One region of the Streptomyces sp. NBC_00989 genome, then DNA from elsewhere that is predicted to be linked to it. Evidence: riboswitches for the same ligand, from Rfam matches in the RefSeq annotation. Region 1 holds a riboswitch; each other region holds the start of a gene.
The links. A riboswitch is a leader RNA that binds a small molecule or an ion and turns the genes downstream of it on or off. The one in region 1 is predicted to bind cobalamin.
Positions count from the first base shown of each region.

Region 1 (6,977 bases):
CCCGTCGCCGCGCTCGCCCGGCGCTGCGCTGAGGAGTATCCGGGGCTGCGCGCGCTGACCGTGGACGCGTTGCCGTACCACGAGGCCGGCGGTTCGGTGGCGCAGGAGCTGGGCGCCTCGCTGGCGACCGGTGTCGCCTATCTGCGGGAGCTGACCGAGGCGGGGCTGAGCGTCGAACAGGCCGTGGGGCAGCTGGAGTTCCGGTACGCGGCGACCGCCGACCAGTTCCTGACGATCGCCAAGCTGCGCGCCGCGCGCAGGCTGTGGGCGCGGGTGGCCGAGGTGTGCGGGGCGCCGGGCGGGCAGGTGCAGCACGCGGTGACCTCGCCGGTGATGATGTCCCGCCGTGACCCGTGGGTGAACATGCTGCGCACGACGGTCGCGACGCTGGCCGCCGGGGTGGGCGGCGCCGAGTCCGTCACCGTGCTGCCCTTCGACCACGCGCTGGGCCTGCCGGACGCGTTCGCGCGCCGGATCGCCCGCAACACCTCGACGATCCTGGTCGAGGAGTCGCATCTGTCCCGGGTGATCGACCCGGCGGGCGGCTCCTGGTACGTGGAGCGGCTCACGGACGAACTCGCCCACGCGGGCTGGGAGTTCTTCCAGCACATCGAGCAACAGGGCGGCCAGGCAGCGGTCTTGCGTTCAGGCAGTCTCCGCGACGACCTCGCCGCGACCTGGGCGACCCGCAGCGCGAAGCTCGCCAAGCGCCGCGAACCCATCACCGGCGTCAGCGAGTTCCCGAACCTCGCCGAACGCCTCCCGGAGCGCGCACCCGCGCCCGAGGCACCGACCGGCGGACTGCCGCGCGTACGGCGCGACGAGGCCTACGAGGAACTGCGCGCCCGCTCCGACGCCCACCTCGCGGCGACCGGCTCCCGGCCGCGGATCTTCCTGGCCGCGCTCGGCCCGGCCGCGGCGCACACCGCACGCCTCACCTTCGCGTCGAACCTGTTCCAGGCAGGCGGCATCGAGCCCGTCACCGGGGGCGAGTTCGCGGACAGCGGGGCCACCGAGGCCTGCCTGTGCTCCAGCGACGCGCTGTACGAGGAGCAAGCGGCTTCGGTCGCCGGGGAGTTGAGGTCGGCCGGTGCCGGGCACGTGTTCCTCGCGGGCCGTCCCGGGCAGTACTCCGGTGTCGACGCCTACGTCTTCGCGGGCTGTGACGCCGTAGCCGTACTCTCCGCCACCCTCGACCGCATGGGAGTGTCCTGATGGCAGCGATGGGGCGCATCCCCGACTTCTCCGGGATCGAGCTGGGGGCCCCGGCCACCGAGGCAGGTACCGACGAGTGGCGCGACGCCGTCAAGAAGGCGGCGGGGGGCGACGATCTGCTCTGGGAGACCCCGGAGGGCATCGCGGTCAAACCCCTGTACACCGGGCAGGACTTGGAAGGCCTGGACTTCCTGGCCACCTACCCGGGGATCGCGCCGTATCTGCGCGGCCCGTACCCGACGATGTACGTCAACCAGCCCTGGACGATCCGGCAGTACGCGGGTTTCTCCACGGCCGAGGAGTCCAACGCCTTCTACCGGCGCAATCTCGCGGCCGGCCAGAAGGGCCTGTCGGTCGCCTTCGACCTGCCCACGCACCGGGGTTACGACAGCGACCACCCGCGCGTGACCGGTGACGTCGGCATGGCGGGCGTGGCGATCGACTCGATCTACGACATGCGCCAGCTCTTCGACGGCATCCCGCTCGACAAGATGACCGTGTCGATGACGATGAACGGCGCGGTGCTGCCCGTACTGGCCCTGTACATCGTGGCGGCGGAGGAACAGGGCGTACCGCCCGAGAAGTTGGCCGGGACCATCCAGAACGACATCCTCAAAGAGTTCATGGTCCGCAACACCTACATCTATCCGCCGAAGCCGTCGATGCGGATCATCTCCGACATCTTCGCGTACACCTCGCAGCGGATGCCCCGCTACAACTCCATCTCCATCTCCGGCTACCACATCCAAGAGGCGGGCGCGACGGCCGACTTGGAGCTGGCGTACACCCTGGCCGACGGGGTGGAGTACATCCGGGCGGGGCGGGAGGCGGGGATGGACGTGGACGCGTTCGCACCCCGGCTGTCCTTCTTCTGGGCGATCGGCATGAACTTCTTCATGGAGATCGCGAAGATGCGGGCCGCGCGTCTGCTCTGGGCCAAGCTGGTCAAGCAGTTCGACCCGCAGAACACCAAGTCCCTCTCCCTGCGCACCCATTCACAGACCTCGGGCTGGTCCCTGACCGCGCAGGACGTCTTCAACAACGTCACGCGCACCTGCGTGGAGGCGATGGCGGCGACGCAGGGCCACACCCAGTCGCTGCACACCAACGCCCTGGACGAAGCCCTCGCGTTGCCCACCGACTTCTCGGCGCGCATCGCCCGCAACACCCAGCTCCTGATCCAGCAGGAGTCCGGCACGACCCGCGCGATCGACCCGTGGGGCGGCAGCGCGTACGTCGAGAAGCTGACCTACGACCTCGCGCGCCGGGCCTGGCAGCACATCGAGGAGGTCGAGGCGGCGGGCGGCATGGCCAAGGCCATCGACGCGGGCATCCCCAAGCTGCGCATCGAGGAGGCCGCGGCCCGCACCCAGGCCCGCATCGACTCCGGCCGCCAGCCGGTCATCGGCGTCAACAAGTACCGCGTGGAGACCGACGAGGAGATCGACGTCCTCAAGGTCGACAACTCCTCCGTCCGCACCCAACAGATCGAGAAACTACGGCGGTTGCGCGCCGAGCGCGACGAACAGGCCACCCAGGACGCGCTGCACGCCCTCACCCGGGCCGCCGAAAGCACCGGCAACCTCCTGGAGCTGGCGGTGAACGCGGCCCGCGCCAAGGCGACGGTCGGCGAGATCTCCGACGCGCTGGAGAAGGTGTACGGGCGGCACGCGAGCCAGATCCGTACGATCTCCGGTGTGTACCGCACCGAAGCCGGCGACTCCCCGTCCGTCGAGCGCACCCGCACCCTCGTGGCCGAGTTCGAGGAGTCCGAGGGCCGCCGCCCCCGCATCCTGGTCGCCAAGATGGGCCAGGACGGCCACGACCGCGGCCAGAAGGTGATCGCCACCGCGTTCGCCGACCTCGGCTTCGACGTCGACGTCGGCCCCCTCTTCCAGACCCCCGGCGAGGTGGCCCGCCAGGCCGTCGAGGCGGACGTGCACATCGTCGGCGTCTCCTCGCTCGCCGCCGGACACCTCACCCTCGTACCGGCGTTGAAGGAGTCCCTCGCCGCGGAGGGCCGCGAGGACATCATGATCGTGGTCGGCGGAGTCATCCCGCCCCAGGACGTCCCCACCCTCCTGGAGATGGGCGCGGCGGCCGTGTTCCCGCCCGGGACGGTGATCCCGGACGCGGCCTACGACCTGGTGCAGCGACTGGCCACCGACCTCGGGCACGCCCTGTGATCGAGGTCGACACCTATGTGAAGGGCGTGCTCGACGGGAAGCGGGCCCTGGTGGCCCGCGCCATCACCCTCGTCGAGTCGACCAAGCCCCAACACCGGGTCATGGCCCAGGAGTTGCTGACCGAACTCCTCCCGCACAGCGGCCAGGCCCGCCGGATCGGCATCAGCGGCGTACCGGGCGTCGGCAAGTCGACGTTCATCGACGCGTTCGGCACGCTGCTGACCTCGCAGGGCTTCCGGGTCGCGGTACTGGCCGTGGACCCGTCGTCGACCCGCACGGGCGGCTCGATCCTCGGCGACAAGACCCGCATGGAACGCCTGGCCGTGGACCCGGCGGCCTTCGTACGTCCCTCCCCCACCGCCGGCACGCTGGGCGGCGTCGCGAAGGCGACCCGCGAGTCGATCGTGGTGATGGAGGCGGCGGGCTACGACGTCGTCCTCGTCGAGACGGTAGGCGTGGGCCAGTCGGAGACGGCGGTCGCGAACATGGTCGACTCCTTCCTGCTGCTGACCCTGGCCCGCACCGGCGACCAGCTACAGGGCATCAAGAAGGGCGTCCTGGAGCTGGCTGACGTCATCGCCGTCAACAAGGCGGACGGCCCACACGAGCGCGACGCGAAGAGCGCGGCACGTGAACTGGCGGGCGCACTACGGCTGATGCATCCCGCCGACGCCGCCTGGACCCCACCGGTACTGAGTTGCAGCGCGCGCGAGGGAACGGGCCTGGACACGGTCTGGGAGCGCCTCGAACAACACCGTTCACTGCTGGACTCCACGGGCCGCCTGGCCGCGAAGCGCAGCGAGCAGCAGGTGGACTGGACCTGGACTATGGTCCGAGAAGAACTCCTGGGCCGCCTGCACGCCGACCCGACGGTCCGCGCCCTGGCCCCGGACCTAGAACGCCAGGTACGAGAGGGCGAGTTGACAGCAACCCTGGCGGCCGAGGAAATCCTGCGAGCCTTCGAATCCCGGCAAGCTGACATGCCCTAGGGGCGCGAGGCTGTATCGATTTGCGGCTCCGCCGCGTGGGCGCGACCAGCCCCCACCGGCCCGCACCCAAAAATCGACGCACAAGACCCCCACCCCGTAGGCTGGCTAACGCAGCTGGTTCGCCCCGTCAGCCAGACGGACGCGTCGCAAGAGGGAACCCGGTGAGATTCCGGGACTGCCCCGCAGCGGTAAGCGGGAACGACCGCCGTCATACGCACTGGGCCCACACAGGACCTGGGAAGCGACGGCCAGTAGGTGACCTCCGGTTCACAGGAGGCCGTGCCCGCAAGTCCGAAGACCTGCCACCTGCCCGCACGCGAAGCATTCGCGTGCGGAATCCCGGTGACCTCGTGGGCGGGTCGGCGTACATACGGGCGGTCACCATCCCCCGGTCTACGAACCTTCGCACTCACGTCCCGACACCGGGATCCAGGGAGATATCTCGCGAAGGAGATTTCCGTGACAGCGAAGTCCGCAGCCGCGGCAGCACGGTCCACCGTGTACGGCTACCCCCGCCAGGGCAGGGGCCGTGAACTGAAGAAGGCCATCGAGGGGTACTGGAAGGGCCGCGTCGACGCCGACGCCCTCCGGACCACCGCCGCCGAACTGCGCCGCACGAACTGGCGGCAGCTCGCCGAGGCCGGCATCCACGAGGTACCGACCGGCGACTTCTCGTACTACGACCACGTCCTCGACACCACCGCCATGGTCGGCGCGATCCCCGAACGCCACCGCGCCGCCGCCGAACTCGACGCGCTGGACGGGTACTTCGCGATGGCGCGCGGCACGCAGGACGTGGCGCCGCTGGAGATGACGAAGTGGTTCGACACCAACTACCACTACCTCGTGCCGGAGTTGGGCCCGGACACCGTCTTCACCACCGACTCCACCAAGCAGGTCGCGGAGTTGAGGGAGGCCCTCGCCCTGGGCCTGACCGCCCGCCCCGTCCTGGTCGGCCCGGTCACCTACCTCCTGCTCGCCAAGCCCGCACCCGGGGTGCCCGCGGACTTCGAACCGCTGACCCTGCTGGACCGGTTGCTGCCCGTGTACGCCGAGGTCCTCGCCGACCTGCGCGCGGCGGGCGCGGAGTGGGTGCAGCTCGACGAGCCCGCCCTGGTCCAGGACCGCACCCCGGCCGAACTGAACGCCACCACCCGCGCCTACCGCGACCTCGGCGCCCTCACCGACCGGCCGAAGCTGCTGATCGCCTCCTACTTCGACCGGCTCGGCGACGCGCTGCCGGTGCTGGCGAAGGCGCCGGTGGAGGGCCTCGCCCTGGACTTCACCGAGTCCGCCGCCGCCAACCTGGATGCCCTCGCCGCGGTGGGCGGGCTGCCTGGCAAGCGGCTGGTCGCCGGTGTCGTCAACGGCCGCAACGTCTGGGTCAACGACCTCACCAAGTCCCTTGCCACACTGGGCACGTTGCTCGGTCTCGCCGACCGGGTCGACGTGGCCGCCTCCTGCTCGCTCCTCCATGTGCCGCTCGACGCCGCCGCCGAGCGGGACATCGAGCCGCAGATCCTGCGCTGGCTCGCGTTCGCGCGGCAGAAGACGGGCGAAATCGTCACGCTCGCCAAGGGCCTGGCCCAGGGCACCGACACGATCGCCGCCGAACTCGCGGCGAACCGCGCCGACTTGGCCTCCCGCTCCGGTTCGGCACTCACCAGTGACCCCGCCGTACGGGCCCGGGCCGCCGCCGTCACGGACGCCGACGCCCGCCGCTCCCAGCCGTACGACGAGCGGACCACGGCACAGCGCGCGCACCTCGGGCTGCCGCCGCTGCCGACGACCACGATCGGCTCGTTCCCGCAGACCGTCGAACTGCGCACCGCGCGGGCCGACTTGAGGGCGCGGCGGATCGACGCGGCCGGTTACGAGGAGCGGATCAAGGCCGAGATCCAGGAGGTGATCTCGTTCCAGGAGAAGACGGGCCTGGACGTCCTCGTGCACGGCGAGCCCGAACGCAACGACATGGTCCAGTACTTCGCCGAGCAGCTCACGGGATATCTCGCCACGCAGCACGGCTGGGTCCAGTCCTACGGCACCCGTTACGTCCGCCCGCCGATCCTGGCCGGCGACATCTCCCGCCCGGAACCGATGACGGTGCGCTGGACGACGTACGCCCAGTCGCTCACCGGCCGTCCGGTCAAGGGCATGCTCACCGGGCCGGTCACCATGCTCGCCTGGTCCTTCGTCCGTGACGACCAGCCGCTCGGCGACACCGCACGGCAGGTCGCCCTGGCCCTGCGCGACGAGGTCAACGACCTTGAGGTAGCGGGGACTTCGGTCATCCAGGTCGACGAACCCGCGCTGCGCGAAACCCTTCCGCTGCGTGCGGCGGACCGGGAGGCGTATCTCGCCTGGGCCACCGAGGCGTTCCGGCTGACCACCGCCGGCGTCCGTCCGGAGACGCAGGTCCACACGCACATGTGCTACGCCGAGTTCGGCGACATCGTGCAGGCCATCGACGACCTCGACGCGGACGTCATCAGCCTGGAGGCGGCCCGCTCGCACATGCAGGTCGCGCGCGAACTGGCCGAGCACGGTTATCCGCGCGAGGCGGGACCGGGTGTCTACGACATCCACT
Region 1 covers NZ_CP108728.1:2,890,608-2,897,584, forward strand. Annotated here, with positions in the region: gene OG714_RS12625 (methylmalonyl-CoA mutase family protein) at 1-1,215, shown strand, start outside; gene scpA (methylmalonyl-CoA mutase) at 1,215-3,401, shown strand; gene meaB (methylmalonyl Co-A mutase-associated GTPase MeaB) at 3,398-4,390, shown strand; cobalamin riboswitch at 4,489-4,712, shown strand; gene metE (5-methyltetrahydropteroyltriglutamate--homocysteine S-methyltransferase) at 4,850-6,977, shown strand, end outside.

Region 2 (6,977 bases), 7.0 Mb from region 1:
GCGCCCTGGTAGCCGCCGGGGTGGTCGGTGGTCTCGGTCGTGACCGGGTAGACCAGCGGCTCCTCGATGTGGTCGGCACGAAGGTGCCCGGCCGCGATGGAGCGGGCGATGGACCGGCCGTGCCGGGCGCTGTGGTAGGCGATCACGTCCGCCTCGGCGATGACCTCGACGGCCCGTACGGTCATCAGGGACGGGTCTCCCGGGCCGAGCCCGACCCCGTACAGCTTGCCGCTCACTCTTCCTCGCTCGCGATCGCGTTGAGCGCGGCGGCGGCGATGGCGCTGCCACCGCGACGGCCCCGTACGACGAGGTGTTCCAGGCCGGACGGGTGCGCGGCGAGGGCCTCCTTGGACTCGGCGGCACCGACGAAGCCGACCGGGACGCCGATGACGGCGGCGGGCCGGGGCGCGCCCTCCTCGATCATCTCCAGGAGGCGGAAGAGGGCGGTGGGCGCGTTGCCGACGGCGACCACGGCACCCTCCAGCCGGTCCCGCCACAACTCCAGGGCGGCGGCACTGCGCGTGGTGCCCAGCTCGGCCGCCAGGTCCGGGACGGCCGGGTCTGAGAGTGTGCAGAGCACGTCGTTGCCTGCCGGCAGCCGCTTGCGGGTCACGCCGCTGGCCACCATCTGGACGTCCGTGAAGATCGGCGCGCCCGCGCGCAGGGCCTCGCGGGCGCACGCCACCACGCCGGGCGTGTAGGCGAGGTCGCGTACGAGGTCGACCATCCCGCAGGCGTGGATCATCCGGACCGCGACCTGGCTGACGTCGGCGGACAGGCCCGCGAGGTCCGCCTCCGCGCGGATGGTGGCGAAGGACTGGCGGTAGATGGCCGCGCCGTCCTTCTCGTAGACGTACGTGGTCACGGTGTTCTTCTCGCTGCTCTCGGTCGTCATACGGCTCGGGCTCATGAGGTGATCGCCGCCAGGGCGGTGGCGAGTCGGAAGGGGGTGTTCATGTCGGCGGTGCGGGATTCCTGTCCCGCTACGGCGGTGGCGAGCCGGTAGCCGCCACCGGGGGCTGCGACCACGTCGATCCGGTCGCCCCTGGGGTGCCCGCAGCGGCGCTCGCAGCCGGACCAGTACAGGGGCAGGCTCTGCCCACTGGCCGCGACGCGGGTGTTGGCCGCGTCCGTCCGTACGTCGGCATGGGACTTGGCGCATCCGGGCCGGCCGACGCAGGCGCCGACGCGCAGCCAGGGGGAGTCCGGGTCCGTGACGAGGCCGGTGGCGGCAAGGCGGGTGAGCGACTCGCCCGCCTGCGCGGTGGTCATGCCCGGCGTGGGAAGGACGACGCCGCGCCACGGTGTCAGACGCACCTCACCGGTGGCGACGGACGCCAACTCCCGCCAGGGGAGGGCCGAGAGACGGCCCAGGGGGACGTGCACCGACAGGGCCTCGCCGACAACTCCCGGACGCGGACCGTCCGTACGGGCGGCCTCCCGCGGCCGCCGTTCGTGGGCGATGCCCTCGGTATCCAGGCGGCGACCGACCAGGCGGATCAACTCGTCGTCCGCAACCGGGAGTTCGGTCACCCGCCAGGCGCGCGTCCCGCTCGCCCGTGCCGCTTCCAGGAACACCGCCGCGGCGATCAGGGCGGCGCGGGGAGCGTCCTTGGCGGATATGCGCAGCGTCTCGTCGGCTGCGCCGAGACCGAGCTGAGCACCGTCGTCGGCCGTCGCCCGCAGCGTCACGTCGGCACCGAGTCCGGCCACGTCTCCGCGTCCGTCGTCGACTGCGAACAGGAAGCGTCCCGACAGTGCCTGCGCCGCCTCGCTCGCGCACAACTCGGCGTCCAGGCCCGCCAGCCAGTCCTGTACGTCTCGTAGGCCGCCCCCGTCGAGACCGGACAAGGGCGAGGCGACGATGTTGCGAATCCGTTCGTGGCCGTGCGAGGGGAGCAGTCCGGCCGCGTCCAGCAGTCCGGCCAGCTCCGTGCCGCATCCCTCGCCCAGCCCCCGCAGTTGCACGTTGCCGCGCGAGGTGAGGTGCAGCTCGCCGTCGCCCAGCCGCTCCGCCGCGTCGGAGAGCGCCTCCGCCTGCCGGACGGTCAGCACGCCACCGGGAACACGGATACGGGCCAGTGCGCCGTCGTCCGCGAAGTGCAGCCGCAGCGACCCCGGGCAGGCGTCGCCGCGGTCCCGTGAGACCGCTGTGGCCTGGGACGACGGATGGAGAGCAGCCGTGGACATGGCGGCGAGCATACCCACGATCACATCGAATGTATGCCCCGCCCTCTTCCGGTGACCCTTACTATGCTCCGTGGTGGATCATCCGGTCCGCCATCGCCACGACGGCGACAGGGGAGGAAGCCCGGTGCGAATCCGGCGCGGTCCCGCCACTGTGAATCCGCCCCGAGAGGGTCGGGTGAGCCAGGAACTCCCGCCGTCAGACACCGCCCGGGGCGCGGACACCCCGAGGAAGGCCGACGAAGCATGATCCTGCTGCTGTCGACGTCCGACACCGACCTGCTCAGCGCCCGCGCTGCCGACGGCCCGGTGCCGTACAGGTTCGCCAATCCCTCCCGCCTCGCCCTCGACGAACTCCCGTCCCTGCTCGACGGCGTGGACCTGGTCGTCGTACGCCTCCTCGGCGGCCTGCGCGCCTGGCAGGACGGCCTCGATCTGCTCCTCGCGGACGGCCGCCCGGTCGTCGTCCTCACCGGTGAACAGGCCCCCGACGCCCAGCTGATGGCCGCCTCCACGGTCCCCATTGGCATCGCCGCCGAGGCCCACGCCTACCTCGCGCACGGCGGCCCGGCCAACCTCGCCCAGCTCGCCCGGTTCCTGTCGGACACGGTCCTGCTGACCGGCCACGGCTTCGAGGCGCCCGCGCCCGCCCCGACCTGGGGTCCACTGGAGCGCACGGCGCGCACGCCGGATGGCCCGACCATCGCCGTGCTCTACTACCGCGCCCACCACATGAGCGGGAACACCGCCTTCATCGCCGCCCTGTGCGACGCCGTGGAGGTGGCGGGCGGCCGGGCGCTCCCGCTGTACGTCGCCTCGCTCCGGGCCCCCGAACCCGAGCTGATCGACGAACTGCGGGCGGCCGACGCGATCGTGACGACGGTCCTCGCGGCGGGCGGTACGAAGCCGGCCGAGGCGTCGGCGGGCGGTGACGACGAGTCCTGGGACGCGGGCGCCCTGACCGGCCTCGACGTGCCGATCCTCCAGGCGCTCTGCCTCGCCTCCTCCCGCGCCGACTGGGACGCGAACGACGACGGTGTCTCCCCGCTCGACGCCGCGAGCCAGATCGCCGTACCGGAGTTCGACGGCCGCCTCATCACCGTCCCCTTCTCCTTCAAGGAGATCGACGCCGACGGACTCCCGGCCTATGTCGCCGACCCCGAGCGCGCGGCCCGCGTCGCCGGAATCGCCGTACGCCACGCCCGACTTCGCCACATCCCGAACGCCGGCAAGCGCCTCGCGCTCGTCCTCTCCGCCTACCCGACCAAGCACTCCCGTATCGGCAACGCGGTCGGCCTCGACACCCCGGCCAGCGCGGTGGCGCTGCTGCGCCGACTCCGGGCCGAGGGCTACGACTTCGGCCCGGCACAGGACATCCCCGGCCTGGTCTCCGGCGACGGCGACGAGCTGATCCGCGCGCTCATCGACGCGGGTGGTCACGACCAGGACTGGCTGACCGAGGAGCAGCTGGCCCGCAATCCGGTCCGCGTCACGGCCGCCGACTACAGGCGCTGGTACGCCACGCTCCCCGAAAAGCTGCGGGCCGCCGTCGAGGAGCACTGGGGCCCGGCACCGGGCGAGATGTTCGTCGACCGCAGCCGCAACCCGGAGGGCGACATCGTCCTGGCCGCCCTCCGTTTCGGTAATCTGCTCATCCTCATCCAGCCGCCGCGCGGCTTCGGTGAGAACCCGATCGCGATCTACCACGACCCCGATCTGCCGCCCTCCCACCACTACTTGGCCGCCTACCGCTGGATCGCCGCCGCGCGGTCGGAGGGCGGATTCGGCGCCGACGCGATGATCCACCTCGGCAAGCACGGCAACCTGGAGTGGCTGCCCGGCAAGAACGCCGGCCTGTCCGCCGCCTGCGGTCCCGACGCGACCCTCGGCGACCTCCCGCTGGTCTACCCCTTCCTGGTCAACGACCCCGGCGAGGGCACCCAGGCCAAGCGCCGCGTGCACGCCACCCTCGTCGACCACCTCATCCCGCCCATGGCCCGTGCCGACTCCTACGGCGACATCGCGCGCCTGGAGCAACTCCTCGACGAGCACGCCCAGATCGCCGCCATGGACCCGGCGAAACTCCCCGCGATCCGCGCCCAGATCTGGACCCTCATCCAGGCCGCGAAACTCGACCACGACCTCGGCCTCGCTGACCGCCCCGACGACGACGGCTTCGACGACTTCCTGCTCCACGTCGACGGCTGGCTGTGCGAGGTGAAGGACGCCCAGATCCGCGACGGCCTGCACGTCCTCGGCACCCCGCCCGCAGGTGCCGACCGCGTCAACCTGGTCCTCGCCGTCCTGCGCGCCCGCCAGATCTGGGGCGGCTCCATGGCCCTGCCCGGCCTGCGCGAGGCCCTGGGCCTGGACGAGTCGGCCGCGACCCGCACCACGGCCGACGCGGCCGAGGAGCAGGCCCGCGCCCTGGTCCAGGCGATGGAGGACGCCGACTGGGACCCGGCCGCCGTACCCGCCGACCACGGCGAACAGGTCGCCGCCGTCCTGGAGTTCGCCGCCCGCGAGGTCGTCCCCCGCCTGGCCGCCACGACCGCCGAACTCGACCACACCGTCCACGCGCTGAACGGCGGCTTTGTCCCCGCCGGCCCCTCCGGCTCACCCCTGCGCGGCCTGGTCAACGTCCTGCCGACCGGCCGCAACTTCTACTCCGTCGACCCCAAGGCCATCCCGTCCCGCCTGGCCTGGGAAACGGGCCAGGCCCTCGCGGACTCGTTGCTGGAGCGCTACCGCACGGACAACGGCGAGTGGCCCACCTCCGTCGGTCTCTCCCTCTGGGGCACGAGTGCGATGCGCACGGCGGGCGACGACGTGGCGGAGGCACTGGCCCTGCTGGGCATCCGCCCGGTCTGGGACGACGCCTCCCGCCGCGTGACCGGCCTGGAGCCCGTCCCGTACGAGGAGTTGGGACGCCCGCGCATCGACGTGACCCTGCGTATCTCGGGCTTCTTCCGCGACGCGTTCCCGCACACGATCGGGCTCCTGGACGACGCCGTACGCCTGGCGGCCTCCCTGGATGAGCCGGCCGAGGCGAACCACGTACGGGCGCACACCCAGGCCGAGTTGGCGGAGCACGGCGACGAACGCCGGGCCACCACGCGCATCTTCGGCTCCCGCCCGGGAACGTACGGCGCCGGCCTGCTCCAGCTCATCGACTCCCGCGACTGGCGCACCGACGCCGACCTCGCCGAGGTCTACACGGTCTGGGGCGGCTACGCCTACGGCCGCGAACTCGACGGCCGCCCGGCTCGCGAGGAGATGGAGACGGCCTACAAGCGCATCGCGGTCGCGGCGAAGAACACGGACACCCGCGAACACGACATCGCCGACTCGGACGACTACTTCCAGTACCACGGCGGCATGGTGGCCACCGTCCGCGCCCTGCGCGGCGCGGCCCCCGAGGCGTACATCGGCGACTCCACCCGCCCCGAGACGGTCCGCACCCGCACCCTTGTCGAGGAGACCTCCCGGGTCTTCCGGGCCCGCGTCGTCAACCCCAGGTGGATCGAGGCGATGCGCCGCCACGGCTACAAGGGCGCCTTCGAACTCGCCGCCACCGTGGACTACTTGTTCGGCTACGACGCCACCACCGGCGTGATCGCCGACTGGATGTACGACAAGCTCACCGAGACCTACGTCCTGGATCCCACCAACCGTGAGTTCCTCCAACAGGCCAACCCCTGGGCCCTGCACGGCATCGCCGAGCGGCTGCTGGAGGCGGAGTCGCGCGGGATGTGGGCCAAGCCCGACCCGGCGGTGCTGGAGGAGCTGCGGCGGGTGTACCTGGAGACGGAGGGGGATCTGGAAGGCGAGGGGTGACGGCGTCGTTGGTTATTGCGAGTTAGTCGCAACAACATATATATTGCAGTAAGTGGCGGTGGGTTTCATACGCTCGGAACTGCCGACACGCACCGGGTGCGGAGCGCCGTCCCGCCTGACAGCGTCTGTCCCAAAACGCCGCTCCGCACCCCCTCGCCGAGTCACCCGCTGCACTCGGCGCACCGGCCGTAGACAAGCAGGGAGCCCGAGGAATCGGGCCGCAGCCCGGTCAGCGCCTCGATCTTCCCCGCCGCTGCCGTCAGATGCCTGCTCGCGACCGCCGCCACGTCGCCGCACCGTTGACACACGGTGTGATGGTGCGGCTCCCCGCTCGCGCCGTAGCGCACCGCTCCCGGCGCGTGCACGGCGTGCGTCAGACCCACGGCCGTCAGGGTTTCCAGCGCCCGGTAGACCGTGGTGGGGTGAACGACCTCTCCGGTCAGGGCCAGTTGGGCACACGTTTCGGCGGTGGAGAGGTGGCGCTCCGACGCCGACAGTACGGCCAGTACGTGCAGCCGGCCCGGAGTGCAGCGCAGACCGTGCTGCCGCAGCAAGGCTCGGGGTTCCGGCCGTGCCGTCATGTCATGGCGTGCTGGCTGAGAGGCCCCGCTCACATCAACTGCCCTTCCCCTGCCTGCGACACATCGAAAGTCCTAGGTCCAATGCCTGATCCGCAAGGTATCGTTCCTGCTGCTAGCGTGCACCTGCATACCACTCGCAATAACGTCGGAGGACGTTGGACATGGCGGTTTACACGCTCCCGGAGCTTCCGTACGACTACGCGGCACTTGAGCCGGTCATCAACCCGCAGATCGTCGAACTGCACCACGACAAGCACCACGCGGCGTATGTGAAGGGTGCGAACGACACGCTGGAGCAGTTGGCGGAGGCGCGCGACAAGGAGTCGTGGGGCTCGATCAACGGCCTGGAGAAGAACCTGGCCTTCCACCTCT
Region 2 covers NZ_CP108728.1:9,885,542-9,892,518, forward strand. Annotated here, with positions in the region: gene OG714_RS44485 (precorrin-2 C(20)-methyltransferase) at 1-236, opposite strand, end outside; gene OG714_RS44490 (precorrin-8X methylmutase) at 233-895, opposite strand; gene cobG (precorrin-3B synthase) at 907-2,202, opposite strand; cobalamin riboswitch at 2,257-2,403, shown strand; gene cobN (cobaltochelatase subunit CobN) at 2,434-6,024, shown strand; gene OG714_RS44505 (Fur family transcriptional regulator) at 6,186-6,605, opposite strand; gene OG714_RS44510 (superoxide dismutase) at 6,767-6,977, shown strand, end outside.
Region 2: linked by a shared signal. The riboswitch ahead of cobN (cobaltochelatase subunit CobN) and the one ahead of metE (5-methyltetrahydropteroyltriglutamate--homocysteine S-methyltransferase) in region 1 are both predicted to bind cobalamin.

Region 3 (6,977 bases), 6.9 Mb from region 1:
TCCGCCCGCTCGGCCAGCCCCGTGGCGGGCAGAACCATCCGCCACACCCCGTACAGGACCGGCATGGCGAACATCAGGCTCAGGATCCAGCGCAGTCCGCTCGCGGCGATCACGAAACCCCCAACTCCGGGACGCCGTGAGGCATCCGTCATCCGATTCACGACGGGGTCGCATCAGCAGAGGAGAGGCGAAGGGCGCGGTCGCCGACCAACTGGATGGACGCAACAGGAGTCGGAGCGGCGCAGGAGTGAGTTCCCAAGGCGCCATGTGAGTACGGTCACTTGGGCGGCGGGCGGCGGGCGGCGGGCCGCGAACGCACCACGAAGCGGACCGCGGCCGACCGTCCGTACGACCTGCACGGCGGCTCGATGAACGGGTGGTCGGCGCGGGTCAGTTGAAGACGACTCAGGCCGCAGGCTCCGGCGGAAGCGAGGAGTCCAGCAGCGCCGCCATGCCGGGATCGGTCAGCCGGTAACGGACGACGCGCCCGTCCTTGTCGGCGGTGACGGTGCCCGAGGCCCGTAGCAGGCGCAGGATCTGGGAGACGGACGTGTCGCTGATTCCCGTGGCCAGCGCCAGATCCGATACGGCGATGGGCCCGGCCCGGTGCACGGCCAGCAGCACGGACAGCCTGTTCGGCTCGCCCAGCAGGGAGAAACGGGCGGCCCACTCGTTGACGCGGGCGGCATCGCCGATGCCCTCGATGGCCTCGCAGACGGTGTGCTCATCGATCGCACGGCGATGCGCGCGACTCTCCGGAACCAGATGCATGCACCCATCCTCACCCCTGCCCCCGCGTGATGCACAACACCTGCGCAATTGCGCAGACTTGTGGATGACCAGGTGCCGCACCTAGCCTGATCCGGCCGTGGTGTTCGGGAAGACCGGTGCACCGTGTCCGATCAGGTTCGGGCACGGGAGTCCGGAGCGGCCCTCGCCACTGTGATCGGGAAGTCTCCGCACCATCCCCGCTCCCACCAGGGACCGGGCGGCCACTGGGCGCACGTCGCGCCCGGGAAGGCCGGGCGGCGCAGACGTTCGACCCGTCAGCCAGGAGACCGGCCACGGCACCGTACGACGACCCCGTCCACGAGGTGCTGGAGAGGCTGCCCCGAACATGACCCTGCCCGAAAACCCCGCCCCGCCGACCATCGCCACCGGGACACCGGCCGCGCAGCCACTGCGCTGGGAACGCCGGGACTGGCTCCGCACCGGCGCCCTGCTCGCCGTCATCGCGGCCCTGCACGTTGTGGCCTTCATGATTCTGATCGCCATGGTCGCCCCGAACCACTACACCGTCGGCCATCAGGTCTTCGGCGTGGGACTCGGCATCACCGCCTACACCCTCGGCATGCGGCACGCCTTCGACGCCGACCACATCGCGGCCATCGACAACACCACCCGCAAGCTCATGGCCGACGGCAAGCGTCCGGTGTCGGTCGGCTTCTGGTTCGCGCTGGGCCACTCGACGATCGTGGTCGCGATGGCCTCGCTCATCGCCGCCGGCGCAAAGGTGACCGGCACCCTGCTCAACGAGGACTCCGACTCCCGTGTGACCCTCGGCCTGATCGGCACCACCGTCTCCGGCACCTTTCTCTACCTGATCGCAGCACTCAACCTGGTCGCCCTCACCGGGATCTACCGGGTCTTCAAGGCCATGCGCGCCGGCCAGTTCGACGAGCACGAGCTGGAGAAGCACCTCGCCAACCGCGGCTTCATGAACCGCATCCTGGGCCGGCTGACGAGGTCCATCACCCGGCCGGGCCAGATGTACCCCGTCGGCGTCCTGTTCGGCCTGGGCTTCGACACCGCCACCGAAGTCACCCTGATGGTCATGGCCGGCTCCGGCGCCGCCGCCGGCCTGCCCTGGTACGCGATCCTGTGCCTGCCCCTGCTGTTCGCCGCGGGCATGAGCTTGTTCGACACCCTCGACGGCTGCTTCATGAACTTCGCCTACCACTGGGCGTTCTCCAACCCGGTCCGCAAGGTCTACTACAACCTCACCATCACCGGCCTGTCCATCGCGGTCGCCTTCATCATCGGCACGATCGAACTCGTCAGCGTCCTGCACGACAACCTCGGCCTCCAGGACGGCATTACCGACTGGATCTCCGGCATCGACCTCGACAACGTCGGCTACATCATCGTCGGCCTCTTCGTCGTCGTATGGGCCTGCGCCATCGCCTACTGGCGCCTGGCCAACGTCGAACACCGCTGGAACACGAAGACCGCCAACGCGGACTGACACCTCGGTCGCGGGGCGGTCGGAGGCTCCGCCCACCCGCGCTCCCGCCCGCATCGAATTCATCGGCCGAGCCGGGAACTGAACGGGACCCGCATCCGACTCGTAAGGAAGACGAAGGGCTGACCAGGTAGTACGTGGACGGTGATGCGCATGCGCGGGCAAGGGGAGAGATCCTCGAACCGCACGGCCGCACCGGCGAACGTGAGCGCGTCCCCAGCGGTACGAAGCTTGCGTGCGGCGGTGTTCGCCGTGCTGTGCGTGCTGCTCGCCGCCGGAGGACACGCACTGGCCATGGGCGCGGCACCACCCGTGTGGATACAGGCCGCCGCAGTCCTGCCGATCTTCGCGGTCGGCTTTCTCCTGGGCGGCCGAGAACGCTCGTTGACCGGCATCGGCGGCGCGACGCTGGCAACCCAGGGCGGCCTGCACCTCGCCTTCGACGCCGCACGCCCTCGTACTGCGATGGCCATGCCCGGCATGTCCATGAACCACGCGCACGCGATGACACCGCACGCCACCGCCGCCCACGTCGGAGCGGCCCTCGTGCTCACCTGGTGGCTGCGGCGCGGTGAGGCCGCGCTGTGGTCACTGTTGCGGTGGGCAGTCAACTTCCTGCCGGGGCTTGCCGCTTGGTGGCAGGTAGCGCGCGGGACGCAGGGCGGGGCGAACGCGCCGCGCCCGACGGCGCGGCCCGCCGGTGTCACCCGGCAGGTGCGGCTGCGGTACGCCGTTCACCGACGCGGACCGCCGACGGGGATGTCGTACGCAAACTGAGCCCGACATCCCTTCACGAGTACGGAGATCCACTCAGCCATGTCCGCACACCGCACCGCCCTGCGCCGCGCAGGCACCGTCGCCGCCCTCGCCACCGCCGGAGTCCTGGCCGCCGCCGGGGTCGCCTCCGCGCACGTCACCGTCCACCCCGAGAGCTACGCCAAGGGAGCCACGGACGGCGTCATCACCTTCCGCGTCCCCAACGAAGAGGACAAGGCCAGCACCACCAAGGTCCAGGTCTACCTGCCCACCGACCACCCCGTCCTCGGCGTGCTCGTCTCCCCGCAGGACGGCTGGACCGCGAAGGTCACGAGCACCAAACTGAAGACCCCGATCAAGACCGACGACGGCACCATCACCGACGCCGTCTCCGAGATCACCTGGACCGGCGGGAAGATCGGCGCCGGCCACTACGAGGACTTCAACGTAGCCTTCGGCCAACTGCCCGACGACACCGACCAGCTGGCCTTCAAGGCGCTGCAGACCTACTCCGACGGCAACGTCGTCCGCTGGATCGAGGAGAGCACGGGCGGCGAGGAGCCGGAGAACCCGGCGCCGGTCCTCAAGCTCACCGCCAAGGGCGCGGACGCCGAGGGGAGCAGTACTTCGGCCGCCTCGGCGACGGCTTCCAAGAGTTCCGGCGGCAGTGCCGACACTTCCAAGTCGACCGCGTCCGACAGCGACTCCACGGCCCGCGGGCTCGGCATCGCCGGGCTCATCGTGGGTGTGCTGGGGCTGGCGGCGGGGGCGTTCGCCGTAGTGCGCAGCCGCTCCGCCGGATCTCGGGCCGAGTGATTCGGGTTGCCCTGCCGGTGGAGACCTGCGGGTGGGGCAACCCCGTGGACCCCGACCTGTGCCGTACGACGGGACTGGAGAGGGGTATTGCATGAGCCCCAAGCATTGCCGCCACGGCCATGCCGACGGCCAGTTCGGTACTGGAAAGGCAGGCGCCTGGCTAATGGGTCGAACCCCACCTTGTGCTTCGACGTCGCCAACCTCGTTGGCGCGGACGACGGTTGGTCGCCATGACGTCCTCGGCCACGGGCGAGGGAAGTTCCCGTGTCCCGAGCGGGGTGTCCACCACAAGGCAGAGGAGAAAGGGGTATTGCACCGACGCCGCCCGCATTGAGGGCCACTCCAACAGAAGTCGGACAGGAATCACTTTGAGTTCCGGCCTATTGGTGTGGCCTGGGTCACATGCTGTGGATCGAGTGTGATGGGCTATGGGTTTGCTTACCCGCACATGACAGAAGGTGCCCCGGTGCCAGGATGAGGCGCCATGAGGCCAGGGTGGTGTTCTCGCGCGATGCGGGCCGCGATGTTCGCGGCCGTCTGCGTGGTGCTCGCTTCCCTGGGCCACGTCATGATGTCCGGGGACTACGTGCCCGCGTGGGCACTGGCCACCGGACTGGTCGTCACCGGCGTTCCGGGCTGGTGTTTGGCGGATCGTGAACGTGGGCTCCCGCTCATCGTGACGGTCGTGGTCGCCGCCCAGGCGGTGCTGCATTCGGCGTTCCTGCTTGCCCAGCCGACGGCTGGTGATTCGGTCTCCCCGGATACCACCATGAACATGGCCTCGATGCGGACGGGCTCCATGCACATGGCCAACTCGTCGGCCGGTGGTACGTCGTCGGCCGGCATGCTCGTCGCCCACCTGCTGGCCGCGCTGCTGTGCGGGCTCTGGCTGGCCCACGGCGAGAAGGCCGCATTCCGCATCCTGCGCGCTCTGGCCGGGCGACTGGCGGCTCCGCTACGACTGCTGCTCGTCCTGCCCGCGCCCACGGACCGCCCGCGCATCCGCAGGAGCCACCTCTACCCGGACCGGGCGCCGCGCCTTCTCCTCCTCGTCCACGCGATCACCTCCCGGGGACCGCCGGCTCGGACCGCTGTCGTCTGAGGACAGCCGGTATCCCGAGGCGGCCTGCGAGGTGTGCCCCGGGCCACGGCCGTACGTCCGCGCAAGCGCCGTAGGGCCGTCCCACCCCACTCACCGGACCGCCCGCGATCTCGCGCGCCTCGGTCCGGATCGCGGATGACTGAGAAGGACTCCAGGTGATCACTCCTGCCCTGCCCGTTTCGAGCGGCACAGGCGAGAAGAAGCCGGCAGCTCTCGACGAGGCGATCACCGCGTGGGCGCTCGCGGCCCGGGGTGGTGACGCGGACGCGGTCGACCACTTCGTCCGCGCCCTGCAACGCGATGTCCAGCGGTACGTGGCTCATCTCTGCGGCGATCCGCAGGCAGCCGACGACCTGGTGCAGGACACGTTTCTGCGCGCGCTCGGCAGCCTGCACCGCTTCGAGGGCCGCTCCTCGGCGCGTACCTGGCTGCTGTCGATCGCCCGCCGGGCCGTCATCGACAGCTACCGCTACGCCGCCGCGAGACCCCGTCTGTCCGACGTACCGGACTGGCAGTTGGCGATCGAACTGGCCCAGCCGATCGACCTCCCCGGCTTCGAGGACGGCGTCGCTCTCCTCGACCTCCTGGCGTTGCTGCCGGACGAGCGCCGCGAAGCCTTCGTCCTGACCCAGATGCTGGGCCTGCCGTACGTGGAAGCCGCCGAGGCGAGCCACTGCCCGATCGGCACGGTCCGCTCCCGCGTCGCGCGCGCCCGGGCGACCTTGACCGACCTGCTCGCGGAGGCGGAGGAACCCGCCGTAGCGGCGGTCTGAGTGCTGCGCTTGTCGGCGCCCGATGGGGGATGCGTGACGGTGATGACATGTCGCGTGCGTCGGGCGTGGCAGGCGAGCGTCTGGTGGCGGCCGGGAGCGAGCGCACCGTCCGGCTGGGGCGAATGGCCGTGGTGAGTCCATCCCCGTATCGGCGTCTGCTGACATCAACAACCCATCACTGGACGGGTGTTGCCTGGCTTGTCGTCCGTCTCCGCGAGGTGACCGACCGTGAAGTCGTCGTCATGAGGCGCGCTCCGTACGGCCGGGCTGTCGGGGGCGAGGAGGTCACCGATCGGGACGTCGTCCGTGCCCTGGCCGGAGAATCGGCATCGGCACGGTCGGCCGCCCCCGGACGTCACTCACCGCCGTGTCGGGCGTTCGCGCGGGCAGGACGGCGGGGGTGGTGCCGTCCTGCCCGGACCTGGCCTCGGGACGCTCTCGACCGGATGGACCGGCTCGGTCAGGCGGCGACCGAGTCTGCGACGGCGTACCCGGCCTCGACGATGGCCGCCCGCAGCCGCGCGTCGTCGAGGTCGGTGCCGTGCACGGTGACGGAGTTCGCGGCGACGTCGACCACGACATCGCTCACGCCCGCCACCGCCGACACTTCTTCTTTGACGCTTGCCGCGCAGTGGGCACAGGTCATGCCGGTGACGTTGTACTGCTTCTGAGCCATGGGGAACTCCTGGTGCTTTGAGGGCTTTTGATGGGATACGGACCCGCAGGTGCGGATGTTCAGGCAGGGACCATCGGTTCAGTAGTCGGCCGAGCGGGGCGCGGAGTTCCCTGTGAAGTTCCGCGGGTTTCGGTGCCGAGGCGGGGAAGGATTCCCGAGCAATGGGAGTCCGGCGCGGGTGGAGGACAGCCGGATGGCGTTTCTACGGCGCCAGCTCCCCGGCAGGGCGCAGGCCGTGTAGCCCTGCGACCGCCGACGCAGCAGGACCCGGCACATCCGGACGCGGATCAGCAGTGGGAGCCTGGCCGCTGCTCGCGGCCACGGTCGCCGATCATCGGGTCAACAACCCGGCTTCCTGCAGGGCCCTGATCGGGTCAGGGGAGTTTCAATACGTGTCCGGAGGGCGGTTTGATCTGGGACCGGGTGGCAGGGACCAGAGAAGATATGAGGGGCTGCGGCTTCTCCTTATTGCCCCTACGGATCGGTGTCCATGCCGGGCTGGGCGGCGCCGTGGCTGCGTTCGCCGCCCGGCCCGGGGCCTCAGGTCCCCGCTACGAGTGCGGGGTGTTCGTGCTCGCAGGTGTCGTCGATGCCGTAGGTGTCCCAGGCGGG
Region 3 covers NZ_CP108728.1:9,835,574-9,842,550, forward strand. Annotated here, with positions in the region: gene OG714_RS44235 (DUF5134 domain-containing protein) at 1-152, opposite strand, end outside; gene OG714_RS44240 (helix-turn-helix transcriptional regulator) at 406-771, opposite strand; cobalamin riboswitch at 853-1,082, shown strand; gene OG714_RS44245 (HoxN/HupN/NixA family nickel/cobalt transporter) at 1,118-2,245, shown strand; gene OG714_RS44250 (hypothetical protein) at 2,486-3,019, shown strand; gene OG714_RS44255 (YcnI family protein) at 3,059-3,814, shown strand; gene OG714_RS44260 (hypothetical protein) at 4,299-4,916, shown strand; gene OG714_RS44265 (sigma-70 family RNA polymerase sigma factor) at 5,072-5,689, shown strand; gene OG714_RS44270 (heavy-metal-associated domain-containing protein) at 6,150-6,365, opposite strand; gene OG714_RS44275 (GTP-binding protein) at 6,906-6,977, opposite strand, start outside.
Region 3: linked by a shared signal. The riboswitch ahead of OG714_RS44245 (HoxN/HupN/NixA family nickel/cobalt transporter) and the one ahead of metE (5-methyltetrahydropteroyltriglutamate--homocysteine S-methyltransferase) in region 1 are both predicted to bind cobalamin.

Region 4 (6,977 bases), 8.3 Mb from region 1:
CGACCCACTACGTCGCCACGCACCACCTCGAAGGCGACTTCCCCGGCGGCACGGTCGACCTCCACTACGGGTTCACCCTCCGCGACGGCCTCGTCGAGCGCCTCGTCATCGAACCCTGACCAAGGCCGGAACAACGGGTTCGCCCATCGAGGATCCACCTCCTAAGCTGCCGGAATGATCTCTGGCGACTACCTCACCGAACTCTTCTCGCTCGACGGCCGCGTCGCCGTCGTGACAGGCGGCAGCTCCGGCATCGGCCGGGCCGCTGCCGGGGCGCTCGCGCGGGCGGGGGCCGAGGTGGTCGTAGTGGCGCGCAAGGAACAGGAACTGACCGCCACGGTCGACGAGTTGGTGGCGGAGGGCTGCCGGGCGGCGTGGGTGAGCGGCGATCTGGGCACCCGGGACGGCGTCCGAGCGGCGGCGGAAGCGGCAGCCGAGGTCTTCGGGGAGCCGGACATCCTCGTGAACAGCGCCGGGATCAACCTGCGCCCGCCGATGAGCGAGTTGAGCGAGGACGTCTGGGACACCACGATGGCCCTGAACCTGGAGGCCCCCTACCTCTTGGGCCAGCGCTTCGGTCCCGGCATGGCCGACCGGGGCTTCGGCCGGATCATCCACATCACCTCCCAGCAGGCACACCGGGCGTTCGTACAGAGCGGTGCCTACGGCGTGTCCAAGGGAGCGTTGGAGTCACTGGCCCGCTCGCAGGCCGAGGCCTGGTCGCCGCACGGCGTCACCTGCAACACCCTGGTCCCGGGCTTCGTGATGACACCGCTCAACGAACGACTGTCGTCCGACCCGGAGAAGGTCGCGGCACTCGCCACACGCACACTGGTCGGCCGCAACGGCCTCCCCGAGGACTTCGCGGGCGCGACGGTGTTCCTGGCGAGCCGCGCCTCCGCCTATGTCACCGGGCAGTCGGTGTTCGTGGACGGCGGGTTCTCCGTGCACTAGCCCAACACCGGCTGCGCCTCGGTCAGTTCGATTGGGGAGCCGCCCATCTCTACGGCGCCCCGCTCCCCCGCCGCAGGAAACGGATCACAGGATGCCCGGGGTCATGGCCGATCTCCGCGTCGACCCCGTAGACGTCCTTGATGAGGGTCGGTGTGAGGACGTCGGTCGGGGTGCCCTCGGCGATCGTGCGGCCGGCGTTCAGGACGAGGAGACGGTCGCAGTACATCGCGGCGAGGTTGAGGTCGTGCAGGGCGATGACGGTGGTGACCGGCAGGTCGGCGATCAGGTCGAGCAGGTCCAACTGGTGCTGGATGTCGAGGTGGTTGGTCGGCTCGTCGAGGAGGAGTTCGCGGGGTTCCTGGGCCAACGCCCGGGCGATCTGGGCGCGTTGGCGTTCGCCGCCGGAGAGGGTGTGCCAGGACTGGGCGGCGCGGTCGGCGAGTCCGGCGCGTTCCAGTGCCTCGGTGACGGCGCGGGCGTCGGCGGCCGACGCCGGTGACCAGGCGCGGCGGTGCGGGATGCGGCCGAGGGCGACGACCTCGCGGACGGTCAACTCGGTCTGGGTGTGGGTGTGTTGCTCGACGGTGGCGATACGGCGGGCGGTTGCGCGGCGCCCGACCTCCGGCAACGGGCGGCCGTCCAGCGTGACGACTCCGGCGGAGGCGGGGAGGACGCCGGCGAGCAGGCGCAACAGGGTTGATTTTCCGGACCCGTTGGGGCCGAGGAGGCCGACGGTCTCGCCGGGTCGCAGGACGAGGGTGACGCCGTCGACGATCAGTCGGCCGTCGGTACGGCGGGCGACCCGGTCCGCGTGCAGGCCGGTGTCCGGTGCGAGGGTCCTCATGTCTTCGTGGGCTTGGGTGCTCATGTCTTCCTCCGGCCCCGGTGCAGCACGATCACGAACGCGGGTACGCCGATCAGCGACGTCACCACGCCCACCGGCACCTCCTGGGGATCGACGACGGTACGGGCGAGGGTGTCCACCCACACCAGGAAGACGGCGCCGGTCAGCGCGGTGACCGGCAGCAGTCGTACATGCCCGGAACCGGTCAGCGCGCGGGTGACGTGCGGCAGGACCAGGCCGACGAAGCCGATCGCTCCCGCGCAGCTGACCAGGACGGCGGTGAGCAGTGCCGTGGCGCACAGCAGGATCAGCCGGGCGCGGGCGACGTTCACGCCGAGGCCGGCCGCCGCCTCCTCGCCGAAGGCGAACGCGTCCAGGGTCGTGGCGTGGCCGAGGCAGACGACCAGGACGGCGGCCAACGCGCCGGCGCACAGCAGGACTTGACCCCAGTCCGCGCCGGAGAGCGAGCCGAGCAGCCAGAACAGCACGCCCTTGGTGGTCTCGGCGTCCGCCGAGGTCAGCACGGTGAACGAGGTCAGCGCGGAGAAGAGTTGCATGGCCGCCACGCCGGACAGCACGACCCGGTCCATGCTCGCGCCGAGGCTGTGGCTGAGCAGCATCACCAGCCCGAAGGAGAGCAGCGCACCGACGAAGGCGCCCGCCGACAGCGACACGGCACCGCCGCCCACGCCGAGCACCACGACCGCCACCGCTCCCGTGGAGGCCCCGGAGGAGACGCCGAGCACGAACGGATCCGCCAGCGGATTGCGCAACAGTGACTGCATGACCGCACCGCACAGCGCGAGCCCGGCGCCGCAGACGGCGGCGAGCAGGGTGCGGGGCATGCGCAGGTCCCAGACGATGCCGTCCCGGAGCGGGGCGAGCGTGCTCTCGCCGCCGCCGAGGTGGGACGCGACCGACGCCCACACGTCGGCCGTGGAGATGTCGGCGGGTCCGATGGTCACGGCGAAGGCCACGGAGACCACCAGCGCCGCGAGCCCGCCACCCGTCAACAGCAGGGTGCGGAGGGTCACTTGGCGAGTCCGAAGTCGCGCAGGCCGGCGGCGACCTGCTCGATCCCTTCGACGGTGCGGATGGAGGGGTTCATCGCCTGGCCGCTGAGCAGGATGTACCGCTTCTTCTTGACGGCGGTGAGGTTGCGGGTGGCGGCGTTGGTCTCCAGGAAGTGGATCTTCGCCTTGGCGGTCTCGGCGGTCTGTGACTTGCGGGTCAGATCGCCGAGGACGATGACGTCGGGGTCGCGGTCGGCGACGGTCTCCCAGTTGATCTGGGGCCACTCGTCGTGGGTGTCGGAGAAGGCGTTCTCGGCGCCGACGGTGCGGGTGATGGCGCCGGGGGCGCCGCAGCACCCGGCCAGGTAGGGCGACTGGGAGTTGGCGAACCAGTACATGAGGGAGGTGCCGGAGGCGTCGAGCCCGGTGGTGGCCTTGGTCACCCGCGCCTTCAACCGGGCCACGAGCTTGTCGCCGCGATCCTTCACGCCCATCGCCCGGGACAGGTCGCGTATCTCGCCGTAGACGCTGTCGAGCGTGAGCGGTGTGCTGCGCGAACCGTCGCCGCCACTGTCGTTGTCCTTGCCCGCGCAGTCGGACGGCGAGACGTACGTCGGCACGCCCAGCCTCTCGAACTGTTCGCGGGTGGCGACACCGCCCTTGCCGAGCGTCGAGACGAAGGAGGCGGTGACGAAGTCGGGTTCGGCGTCCAGGACCTTCTCGAAGGAGGGGGCGTTGTCGGCGAGGCGCGGCACGGTCGCGTTCGCCTTCTCCAGGCCCTTGAGCACCGGGTCGGTCCAGGTGGCGGTGCCCGCGATGCGGTCGGCGAGGCCGAGGGAGAGCAGGATCTCGGTGGTCCCCTGGTTGAGGGAGACGACCCGCTTCGGGGCCGACTTCAACGTGACCTTGTTCCCGCAGTTCGTCAGCGTGAGGGGGAAGCCCGCGGCGGACTTCTCCGTCTCGCCGTCGGCGCTGTCGCCGTCGGATCCACCGCACGCGGTGAGCAGCAGGGCGGGCGCTATGAGGAGGGCCGCGGTACGGCGGCGCAGCGGGACGGGGGCGGTACGGATCACGGGCATGCCTTGCCTGTCGGGGCTCGAACGCGGAGCCTGGCCTACGAACTCCCCCTCGCCGAGGGCGAGAAGGCGCCAGCAGGTCTTCGGACTCGGGTTCGTCCGGACGGGGCGCCTTCCCGGCGCGTCACACACCGGCTCCTTCGGCCGGCCCGCGTCGCCCCAGTGGCGTGTAGTGCCCCGCCCGTCCCCCTCACCGCTGCGCGTCAGTTCCGGATTTCCACCGGATTCCCTGGCCTCGGTTGTGGCACGACTGGCCCGCACAACCTATCAAGATCGACCGCCGGCTACCGCCGCGGGGTGCGGGACGAAGGTACGGCTGGGCTGGTGCTGGCCTGTACTGATGCCGCTGTACGAGCCGATCCGGTGCGGTGTCGAGCCGCGCCGCACGAAGCCCGACAGCCTCACCACGGAGCGCCTGCAACACGGACTTTCCTCCGGTTCCGTCCAACCTCTGTGCGGCACGCCCGGCGCGGCGGATCGTGGGACGCCCCGACTCGCCCGCACGGAGGTCCAACGGCCATGTCCCAACTGATCGTTGTCGGTGTCGACGGATCCGCGGACAGTCGCGTCGCGGCCGACTGGGCGGCAAAGGAAGCGGAGTTGCGCGGACTCCCCCTGCGGGTCGTACACGTCTCGACACTCCCCGACGAGCAACTCCTCACCACATGGCCCTACTTGCGCGAACCCTCTCCCGACGCCCTTGTCACATCACTCGCGGAGGACCACCCCGGACTCCGGGCCGAGGGGCTCGATCTCACCGGAGCGATCGTGCCGACGCTGCTCCCCCTCACCTCCCAGGCCGACTGCACGGTCCTCGGGCTGCGCGGTACGGGCGGTTTCGCGGGCCTGGCCCTCGGTTCCGTGGCACACGGGGTCGCCGAGCGCTCCGAGGGGCCGGTGGTCCTGGTGCCGAGCGGGTCGGTCCGCAGCTACCACGGGCGATCACCGTACGGCGTGACGCTCGGCGTCGACGGCGGCGAACCGCCCGGCCCTGTCGTCGACTTCGCCTTCGACGCCGCCCGCCGACGCGACACCGGCCTGCACGTCGTACACGCCTGGCGACTGCCCTCCCCCGCCGAACACTGCATGCCGTACGCGCTGCCGGAGGAGGACCGAGGGCGCTGGGAGGACCAGGAGACGCAACGCTTCTCGGACGCGCTGCGGCCATGGCGGGAGAAGTATCCACAGGTGCGTGTCTACGAGGATGTCCGCCTCCGGAGCCCGGCGGCGGCCCTGGTCCAGGCGTCGGCCCCGGCGGAGCTGTTGGTGATCGGCCGCGCGGGCCGGACGCTCGGCCCCACCCTGCACGCCGTACTGGAACACACCGCGTGCCCGGTGGCCGTAGTCCCGCACCACGCATGAGAACAGCTCTGCCCGTTACACTCGCGGGCCCGAACTCACCTCGCGACAAAGGCCGTTGGGCAACAGGAGAACCGTAGTGACGGACACAGGTTTCGGTGCGGACGACGTGGACACCAGCAGACCCCAGTCGGCCCGCATGTACGACTACTTCCTCGGCGGCAAGGACAACTACCCCGTCGACTGGGAAGCCGCCGAGAAGGTCGTCTCCCTGTTCCCCGCCGTCAGGCAGATGGCGCGGGTGAACCGCGATTCCATGCACCGGGCCTCGCGGTTGCTGGCGGAGCGGGGCATCCGCCAGTTCCTGGACATCGGCACCGGGATACCCACCCGGCCGAACCTCCATCAGGTGGTCCAGGCGATCAACCCCGGTGCGCGCGTGGTCTACGCGGACAACGACCCGATAGTCCTCAGGCACGCCGAAGCGCTGCTGCACAGCACGCCAGAGGGCAGCACCACGTACATCCAGGCCGACGTGAGGGAGCCGGCGAAGATCCTCGCGGCGGCGAAGGAGCAGCTGGACTTCGAGCAACCGATCGCTCTGTCCCTGATGGCCCTCCTGCACCTGGTGGCGGACGAGGACGATCCCCGTCGCATCGTGGGTGAACTCCTCGACTCCCTGACGTCAGGGAGCTACATGGCGCTCTCCCACGCGACGGGAGACTTCGATCCGGAGACTTGGGAGCGCGTCGTCGAGGTCTACCGCAAGGGCGGCACACCCGCCCAGGTACGGTCACGCGCCGAATTCACCAGCTTCTTCGAGGGACTTGAGCTTGTCGCCCCCGGCATAGAACTCGCCGCGCGCTGGCACCCCGAGCCCGGAGAGCAGCCCGGCGACTCCGACCCGATCCCGCTGTACGTCGGAGTCGCCCGCAAACCGTGAGATACGCACCGAGCGCGGTGATCGCATCGATCACCGCGCTCGCCGTAGAAGAGGTGGAAGAGTTCGTTACGCCGGGACGGGGTCCGGCTCCTGCGACGGCGTACTGGCGTCCGGGCGCGCCGGGTTGAGGAGACGTTCGGCGAGGGGGGCGAAGATCAGGCCGAGGGCCGTCCAGAGGATGAGCTGCGCGGCGACCGAGTAGAAGCGGAAGTTGAACAGCACGTCGGCGGGGAAGCCCGGGTAGACGATGGTGCCCTTGGAGTCCTTCAGCGGCAGCGGTGTCTCGGTGGCCTGGTTGCCGAAGTTGGCCTTGTTGTACGAGAGATGGCCGAGCTGCGGCAGGAGCAGCATGACGATCCCGATCGCGACGACGAACGCGGCGCCGGCGAGGAGGGTCGCGTTCCAGTTGCCGAAGCGTGCCTGGAGGTGCTTGCCGAGGTAGACGGCACCGGCGAGGAAGGCGACGGAGCACACGATCATGATCAGGTACAGGGCGCTGCGCTGCTGGATGGTCTCTTCGTGGCCGATCGCGGGCGGGTTGGCCGGGTACTTCAGGAACGGCACCAGGTACATGCCGAGGAACCCGCCGCCGGCGACGAGAAGCGCCAGGTTGCGTGCCCGCAGTCCGCCGGTGCGGCCCAGGCAGACGGCGTAGGCGACGGCGAACAGGGCGCCCATCGCCACGCCGAAGAGGATCATGCCGGCGCCGATGCCGACGTTGGCCTGGATGGTGCGGCTGAACAGTTCATGTTCGTGGCCCTCGACGGGCAGGCCGGCCGCCTTGTCCAGGGCGTTCTGGGCGGCGTCACGGCCGCTCTCGTAGTCGATGGCCTTGGCGATCTGTGGCT
Region 4 covers NZ_CP108728.1:11,182,556-11,189,532, reverse strand. Annotated here, with positions in the region: gene OG714_RS50525 (nuclear transport factor 2 family protein) at 1-119, shown strand, start outside; gene OG714_RS50520 (SDR family NAD(P)-dependent oxidoreductase) at 175-954, shown strand; gene OG714_RS50515 (ABC transporter ATP-binding protein) at 1,004-1,822, opposite strand; gene OG714_RS50510 (FecCD family ABC transporter permease) at 1,819-2,832, opposite strand; gene OG714_RS50505 (ABC transporter substrate-binding protein) at 2,829-3,890, opposite strand; cobalamin riboswitch at 3,944-4,157, opposite strand; gene OG714_RS50500 (universal stress protein) at 4,407-5,249, shown strand; gene OG714_RS50495 (SAM-dependent methyltransferase) at 5,326-6,129, shown strand; gene OG714_RS50490 (CbtA family protein) at 6,196-6,977, opposite strand, start outside.
Region 4: linked by a shared signal. The riboswitch ahead of OG714_RS50505 (ABC transporter substrate-binding protein) and the one ahead of metE (5-methyltetrahydropteroyltriglutamate--homocysteine S-methyltransferase) in region 1 are both predicted to bind cobalamin.